Regions from separate parts of the Bacillus sp. FJAT-42376 genome, predicted to be linked through region 2. Evidence: predicted binding sites of a transcription regulator. Region 2 holds the regulator's gene; the other holds the start of a gene.

Region 1 (4,432 bases), 1.4 Mb from region 2:
TGGTTAAATTTTTACATCGATTCCGACACTTTAAACTCAATGAGTTTTGAAAGTATTCTTGCACATTGTTTGTGGGAAATGACGTTTTTTGGCTACGATAATTTTGATAATGATAATGATAATGATAATGATAATGATAATGAAATGAACTAAGGGACCATCAATTGAGGTCCTTTAGTTCTTGTCCAAAAACAACAATATTTTTTAACAGAGCCTAAAAAAAGGGCTGTCCGCCGGGACAGCCCTTTTTCCTTATTAAGCTTTTGTGACAGTAATGCTTTCATTTTCGAATACAGCTTTTACATGGTCCAGCTCGCTGTGATCAATCAGCAGGTCTGTAATTTGATCTTCAAGCTGTTCCTGAATGACCCGGCGAAGCGGACGGGCACCGAATGCAGGATGGTAGCCGAGTTCGGCAAGTCTGTTTTTCGCTTCATCTGAAACAGTGAGCTTCAGATTCTTTTCATCCAGCGTTTCCTGAAGCTCGGCAAGCATGAGCTCAACAATGGCCAGCATATGTTTGCGTTCAAGTGACTGGAATTCGATAATCGCATCGAAGCGGTTCAGGAACTCTGGTTTGAAGAACGTTCCAAGTGAATCCAGCAGCGTGCTTTCTTTAATTGCAGCGGTTGCCTCTGTATCGAAACCAACCGTCATCCGTTTTTCCGTTGTTCCGGCATTGCTCGTCATGATGATGACTGTTTCTTTAAAGTTGACGGTTCTGCCGTGACTGTCTGTTAAACGGCCGTCTTCCAGTATTTGAAGGAACATATGCTGCACGTCAGGATGTGCCTTCTCAATCTCATCCAGAAGGATGATGCTGTAAGGATTCCTGCGTACTTTTTCGGTCAGCTGGCCTCCGTCATCATGGCCGACATATCCTGGAGGAGAACCGATGATTTTGGACACGGCATGTTTTTCCATATATTCGCTCATATCGAGGCGGATCATGGAATCTTTTGTGCCAAACAGTTCTTCTGCCAGTGTTTTCGTCAGCTCTGTTTTCCCTACACCGGTCGGACCTGCAAAAAGGAAGGAACCGATCGGACGGTTTTTGCGTTTTAAACCGGCGCGGCTTCTGCGCACAGCTTTCGCAACTTTTTGAACAGCCTCATCTTGTCCTATTACTTTTTTGGAAAGATTGCCTTCCAGGCTTTTCATTTTAGCTTGTTCGTCTTCCTGGATTTTACCAACAGGAATACCGGTTTTTTGTTCAATGATGGCCTGTATCTCACTAAGTCCGACAATCATTTTTTCCTGATGATCCTGTTTCTCAAGCTGTTTTTCCAGCAGAATTTCTTCGTGGCGCAGTTTGGCGGCGAGCTCATAGTTTTCCTCTGCAGCCGCTTTTTCTTTCTCTTTCGCCAGCTTGCCGAGCTGATCATGAATATCAGCTTCCTCAACACGGTCTGCTTTCAGGTTCGCTTTTGATCCGGCTTCATCGAGAAGATCGATGGCTTTATCCGGCAGGAACCGGTCCTGAATATAGCGGTGCGACAAGTTTACGCAGGCACGAATTGCTTCATCGCTGAACGTGACACCATGATATTCTTCATATTTGGACTGAATGCCCTGTAAAATTTCGATGGCTTTATCAAGAGACGGCTCATGAACCATGACCGGCTGGAAGCGGCGTTCTAAAGCAGCATCCTTTTCAATCTGGCGGTATTCTTTCAGTGTAGTCGCCCCGATGAGCTGCATTTCACCTCTGGCCAGTGCAGGCTTCAGAATATTCCCGGCATCCATTGATCCCTCAGCAGATCCTGCTCCGACAACAAGATGAATTTCATCAATAAACAAGATGACGTTTTTGCGTGATTGCAGTTCTGCGATGAGTTTTTTCATCCGGTCTTCAAATTGTCCGCGCATGCTTGTATTGGCTACAAGAGAAGCGACATCAAGAAGGTAGACTTCCTTTTTCGCAAGCTTCGAAGGCACTTTCCCTTCCGAAATTTTAAGGGCCAATCCTTCCGCTACGGCTGTTTTACCGACCCCTGGCTCTCCAATCAGAACCGGGTTGTTTTTATTCCGGCGGTTAAGGATTTCAATGACCCGGCTGACTTCGTCTTCCCGGCCGATGACCGGATCAATAAGGCCGGCTTTTGCTGCGTTTGTAAGATTTCTTCCCATCTGATCCAGAAGACCTCCGCCGTTTTGGCCGGATTTCCGTTTAGATTCTGAGCCTGGGGCACTTTGACCTTGGCTGCTTCCCATATTTTTAAATAATTGATCGAATGGGAAGGATGAGAATCCTCCGTTTCCTCCGCTGAAGCCTGAAGGAATCTGGCTTTCATAATGGGAAAAGCATGTATGGCATAACTGAACTTGTTTTAGGGATCCGTTTACTTGAACATTTAATTGAACGGTTGCCTGATTCTGCTTACAGTTTTGACATTGCATGAAAAAACAACCTCCTTAAGAATATAAACTGACTTTGACTATCTTTGACTTTTATTATAGTTTGACCTTTTTTGACTTTCAAGTATTTTGTTTGAAAAATTTCTAAGATGGATTGTCCATGACTTTAATGCATCTTTCCTCTTCTTTTCAAGAAACTTGTCTCATACGTATATAGAAGAGGAGGGGAGGACGTCATGCAAAATAAGAATTTTTTAGTCGTTCAGATTGCTTTTGTCTATGTGGGAACGGTTGTTGGAGCGGGTTTTGCTACAGGAAAAGAAATTGTAGAGTTTTTTACCCGTTTTGGAGCAGCGGGAACCATCGGCATCCTCCTTGCCGGCAGTTTGTTTATTCATCTTGGAACAAAATTGATGATTATTGCCTCCAGAATCAAAGCGTCCTCCTTTAAAGAAATGAATGTGTATTTGCTGGGGAATAAAGCCGGACATGCAGTGAATGCTGTAATGCTCCTGCTGCTTTTTGGCGTCACTTCTGTCATGGTATCGGGGGCAGGGGCAATTTTTGAGGAACGGATCGGGCTTCCGGCTTCAATCGGCGTTCTGATCAGTATTCTTTTGACCTTGATCATCATGTCAAAGGGACTTCATGGAGTGGTCGGTGTGAATATGCTCGTTGTGCCGATGCTTCTTCTGCTGAGCATCGCCGTTATGACGAGCTCCATAAATGAGGGAGGGATGTCTTTCCTCTTTAAAGAAATGAGGCTTTTCAGCCATGGATGGGCGGTGTCTGCTGTATGCTATGCCGCATATAATCTCGCTCTTGCCCAGGCTGTGCTTGTCCCCCTTGCGTCAGAAGTGAAAGATGAGAATGTATTAAAGAACGGAGGACGGCTGGGGGGGCTGATTCTTTTAATCATCATGCTTGGAAGTCATTTGGCTCTACTTTATGTACCGGGTGCTGTTAAGTTTGAAATTCCGATGGCAGAGGTAATGAATACCGTCTTTTCAGCTGCGTACTATTTGTATGTGCTTGTTATTTTTGGCGAAGTGCTGACTTCGATTATCGGCAACCTTTATGGAATGGAACGGCTGCTCACCCAGCTGTTCGGTCTCCCCAGAATGGTGATGGTTGCTTTGATCCTTGCCATTTGTTTTTTCCTCAGCTTTATCGGCTACGGAAAATTAATTTCTTCTATTTATCCTGTAATCGGCTACATAAGTCTTTTATTTCTGGGAGCTCTCGTTTTGAAAAAGAAGCCGAAGAAAGGCTGACCTATGTTAAAATGGATTCTGTCTGGAAAAGGAGTGACGAGAATTGAATCGAATAGCTGTGATTTCGGATATACATGGGAACGTCCCGGCACTTGAGGCCGTTCTGGACGATATTCAGTACAGAAGAATCGAGAAAGTGATCTGCCTTGGTGACCTAGCAGGGAAGGGACCCCAATCCCATGAAGCCATTTCAATGGTTCAATCCCACTGTGATGTGACAGTGAAGGGGAATTGGGACGATTTTATTACAAATGATACCGAATTTGAGACTCTGAAGTGGCATCAGCAGCAGCTCACCGAAGAGGACCGGCGCTTTTTGAAAGGGCTGCCTTTTCAAGCGGAACTGATGATGAGCGGAAGACTGATTCGCCTTTTTCATGCCTCTCCTTTCAGTATTTATACAAGAATTCAGCCCTGGGACTCACTGGAGAAAAGATTGAGCATGTTTGAAAACACGGAAATGACGGGCTTTTCATCAAGAAAGCCGGATGTTGCAGGGTATGGGGATGTCCATCAGGCATTCGTCCATCAATATAAAGAAAAAACACTTTTTAATACCGGAAGCGTCGGCAATCCGCTTGACCTGGCGCAGGCATCTTATGCTGTATTGGAAGGGGCAGAGGGCGATGAAGCAGAAGGACCTTTTTCGATTCAGCTTATCCGGGTGCCTTATGATATTGAACGCTCGATCCGGATTGCCAGAGAAGCGGGAATGCCGGAGCTGGATGAATACATTCAAGAACTGACAACAGCGAAGTACAGAGGACTTAGCTGAAAAAATAAGGGTGATTTCTTCTATG
Region 2 (4,432 bases):
AGGCACAAGGGAGCTTGACTGCGAGACCTACAAGTCGAGCAGGGACGAAAGTCGGGCTTAGTGATCCGGTGGTTCCGCATGGAAGGGCCATCGCTCAACGGATAAAAGCTACCCCGGGGATAACAGGCTTATCTCCCCCAAGAGTCCACATCGACGGGGAGGTTTGGCACCTCGATGTCGGCTCATCGCATCCTGGGGCTGTAGTCGGTCCCAAGGGTTGGGCTGTTCGCCCATTAAAGCGGTACGCGAGCTGGGTTCAGAACGTCGTGAGACAGTTCGGTCCCTATCCGTCGCGGGCGCAGGAAATTTGAGAGGAGCTGTCCTTAGTACGAGAGGACCGGGATGGACGCACCGCTGGTGTACCAGTTGTCTTGCCAAAGGCATCGCTGGGTAGCTATGTGCGGACGGGATAAGTGCTGAAAGCATCTAAGCATGAAGCCCCCCTCAAGATGAGATTTCCCATCATTTGAGTAAGACCCCTGAAAGATGATCAGGTTGATAGGTTCGAGGTGGAAGCGTGGCGACACGTGCAGCTGACGAATACTAATCGGTCGAGGACTTAACCTTTATTCAAGTAAGGCTTCTAATACTCGTGAAGCACATCGTTATCTAGTTTTGAAAGAGCAATCTTTCAACCTTATATCTGGTAATTATGGCAAAGAGGTCACACCCGTTCCCATACCGAACACGGAAGTTAAGCTCTTTAGCGCCGATGGTAGTTGGGGGTTTCCCCCTGTGAGAGTAGGACATTGCCAGGTACAAGAAAAAAAAGGCTTGCCCCTTGGGGCGGGCCTTTTTTGTGTTTCGGTGCGGAAGATACAATGGATACTCGATTCGGGTTGGTCTTTGTGGGCTTTTTAAAGGATACCCCTGGGATAGGAGAAGGATGCGGTAAGGCGAATACTCGATACGGTTAGACCGTAATCCTGCTGCTGATCATGTCGATTTTTAGGGTTTCGATAATAAATGGGGCATTTTCGAGAATATATGAAGATTTTCGATAATAAATCGGCCTGTTTCGATAATAAATCCCCTGCGAATGGAATAACTGTTTACTCAACTGGTAGCTCGATGCGTCAAATCCTCCCGAAAAATCGATATCAGTCTCCTTTTCGTCGATATATTTTAAAAACCGCCGATATATCCCAAAAAATCGTCGATAAATCGAAATAATCGTCGATAAATCGAAATAATCGTCGATATCTAAAAAAAGCCGATACTTGTTTTGTCATAGCATGCCAGCTGCTGTTATAAGGCACCAAACTGATCAGGTCCAATTGATTTTATCTCGAAATGCGCAAAATGGGCTGTTAGAAATCAAAGAAAAACCCTGATCCGCAGTTATACCCTCCCTGTCCATCTCCCTCCGAAAATCAGCCCCCTTACGTACATGTCTTCATCCGCGGAATTCCAAAAACCTCGCACCGTATCCGGATCTCCAGTATAAAACCTTAGCAGCAAACCCCAATCGCATCGTTCTTAAGGTTATAGAGTTTCCGCAAAAAACAGTGTGACATTGGAATGATTTTTCGTATTGAAAGTTTGAAGCTGATGATTAATGGAGAACATGATGGATATTATCCTATTTGAAGAATGATCATGGACAGAATGATTTTACGGCTGTTATTTCCACCGCTTCAGCACAGAAAGCAATGTAACAGGGCACCAGAAAGTTTTCGCACTCATTTATTTATTGGTGTAAGTACATGGCAGTCAATTTGATTCTTCCAGGCTACAGCATCGTTTTAACAGCTGGCGTGATGTGACAGGAACTGGGAAGGGGAGAATTGGTGCCGCCTGCTATTTTGCCTGGAATGATATTTTCATAAGGTGAATTAGGTGCAATAGGGTTTTAATAAAAAGCAGGAAAGGGAAATGATGAATAGAAAGGTAAACGCAAAGAAAGTCATCTGGAATAGAACAGGGTGATGATCACAAAAACTTGGCCGTGTATAAAATGAGCATATACGATTGCGGCCCTGCTGAAAGAGAACCGGCTGGCTCGAAAAGGAATGATTGAGATTCATAACGGGATGCTCCTCAAATGAAATAGTTGAAAAAAAAGCAGGAAAGTCATATATTTATATTAGTCAAATATAGTCAAAGTCAAGTGAGGAGGAGGCTTGATGAGAAACATTTCGGATATTATCGAGCAGTATTTGAAGCAGGTTCTCGATATGAGTGAAGAAGAGATCGTCGAGCTGAAGAGAAGCGAGATTGCCGATAAGTTCCAGTGTGTACCCTCTCAAATTAACTATGTTATTAATACACGATTCACGGCTGAACGGGGTTATGTGGTGGAAAGCAAGCGGGGCGGAGGCGGCTACATTCGCATTATCAAAGTTCAATCAAACGATGATGCCCACCTTCTGGATCAAATTTTAGACCTTGCAGGTGACCGGATACCGCAGGCTTCTGCAGAAGATATTATTATGAGACTCGCAGCAGAGCAGGTTATTTCAGCCCGTGAGGCTAAAATTATGCTGAGTGTAATGGATCGCTCCGTGCTTTATGTGGATCTGCCTTTAAGAGATGAATTAAGATCCAGAATGCTGAAAGCAATGCTGACGTCCCTTAAATATAAATAAAGGTAAGGCGGGTGATCCTCATTGATTTGTCAGGAATGCCATGAAAGACCGGCTACGTTTCACTTTACGAAAGTAATTAATGGTGAAAAAGCAGAAGTTCATATTTGCGAACATTGTGCGAAAGAGAATAGTAATATGATGGTATTTGGAAGTGATGGAGGTTTTTCAATTAACTCCCTTTTATCAGGACTGCTTAATTTTGAAACGAAGCTCGGCAAGTCGGATACATCCTCCATGTACCGGTCAGAAGAAGTTCTCCAGTGTCCGCGCTGCCGTATGACCTTCAGGGAATTCGGCAAGGCAGGCAGATTCGGATGCCCTGACTGCTATCGGACTTTCAAAAGTGAAATAACACCTATTTTAAGAAAAGTTCACAGCGGCAACACTGTTCATGGAGGCAAAATTCCGAAGCGCATTGGAGGAAGTATTCATCTCCAAAAAAGAATGGAAGAACTGAAAAAACAAATGCAGCATCACATTGCCCAGGAAGAGTTTGAAAAAGCGGCGGAACTCAGAGATGAAATCAAAGATATTGTCAGAGAAATGAATTCTGATCGAGGGGAGGAAGCTTAAGTTATGTCATTGCAGGATTTTATGAACAATGCAATGAGTGCCTGGATGAGTCAGGAAGGACCGGACTCAGACATCGTTCTGAGCAGCAGAGTCAGGCTGGCGCGGAATATTGAACAGTTCCGTTTTCCGACACTGGCATCAGAGGAAGAATTTCAGCAAATTCTCTCGATGTTTGAAGAGCGTTTCTCAGAGCAGTCTTTCCCCGATATCGGATCATTTGTCCTGCTGAAGATGAGCGAATTGGAACCTGTACAGAAAAGGGTGCTTGTTGAAAAGCATTTGATCAGTCCAAGTCTTGCCGACCATTCCTCCTACGCAGGCTGCCTGCTTTCCGTAAATGAGGAAGTCAGCATCATGGTGAATGAAGAGGACCACATTCGAATACAATGTTTATTCCCGGGTCTTCAAGTCAGAGAGGCTCTTGAAGTGGCAGGCAAGCTGGATGACTGGATAGAAAACGAGATTGATTATGCGTTTGATGAGAATAGAGGATATCTGACAAGCTGTCCCACCAATGTAGGGACGGGAATGAGAGCATCCGTCATGATGCATCTTCCCGCTCTTGCTTTAACAAAGCAAATGAACCGGATTGTGCCGGCAATTAACCAGCTTGGTCTGGTTGTTAGAGGAATTTACGGGGAAGGCAGCGAAGCTTTAGGTAATCTGTTTCAAATTTCAAACCAGATCACTCTTGGCAAGTCAGAAGAGGATATTGCCGAAGATCTTCTCAGTGTTGTACAGCAATTGATTGCCCAGGAACGGTCCGCCAGAGAAGCGGTATTAAGCACAAAGAAAATCCTGCTTGAGGACCGGATTTACAGGTCATACGGAGTTTTATCAAACAGCCGGATTATCGAATCAAAAGAAACGGCGCAATGTTTATCAGATGTCAGACTGGGAATTGATTTAGGACTGATACAAAACGTTTCCAGAAATATATTAAATGAATTGATGATTTTGACTCAGCCGGGCTTTCTTCAGGTGTATTCGGGAGAAGCGCTGAACCCGGAGGAGAGGGATATACGCAGAGCTGCACTAATTCGTGAACGCTTAAAAATGGAGATAGATGGAGGCTGATAGGTATGATGTTCGGCAGATTTACAGAGAGAGCGCAAAAAGTACTGGCACTGGCTCAAGAAGAAGCCGTCAGACTGGGACATAATAATATTGGAACAGAACATATCCTTCTTGGTCTTGTACGCGAAGGAGAGGGAATTGCTGCAAAAGCGCTGAACGCCCTTGGACTTGGTTCAGAGAAGATCCAAAAAGAA

The links. Region 2 encodes CtsR, which represses protease genes until heat stress. Its sites were predicted from a motif close to ATGGTCAATAAAGGTCAAACA; they were not measured.
Region 1: a site for CtsR is predicted at 2,459-2,479, ahead of CEF21_RS09525 (ATP-dependent Clp protease ATP-binding subunit). Genes of this name have one in related genera too.

The regions. Positions count from the first base shown of each region.
Region 1 is NZ_CP033906.1:1,887,061-1,891,492, forward strand. Features, by position in the region: gene CEF21_RS09520 (DUF6557 family protein) at 1-153, shown strand, start outside; gene CEF21_RS09525 (ATP-dependent Clp protease ATP-binding subunit) at 256-2,400, opposite strand; gene CEF21_RS09530 (YkvI family membrane protein) at 2,595-3,632, shown strand; gene CEF21_RS09535 (metallophosphoesterase family protein) at 3,676-4,407, shown strand; gene CEF21_RS09540 (HAD-IA family hydrolase) at 4,430-4,432, shown strand, end outside.
Region 2 is NZ_CP033906.1:445,103-449,534, forward strand. Features, by position in the region: rRNA gene CEF21_RS02145 (23S ribosomal RNA) at 1-567, shown strand, start outside; rRNA gene rrf (5S ribosomal RNA) at 643-758, shown strand; gene CEF21_RS02155 (CtsR family transcriptional regulator) at 2,124-2,588, shown strand; gene mcsA (protein-arginine kinase activator protein McsA) at 2,610-3,161, shown strand; gene mcsB (protein-arginine kinase McsB) at 3,165-4,238, shown strand; gene clpC (ATP-dependent protease ATP-binding subunit ClpC) at 4,244-4,432, shown strand, end outside.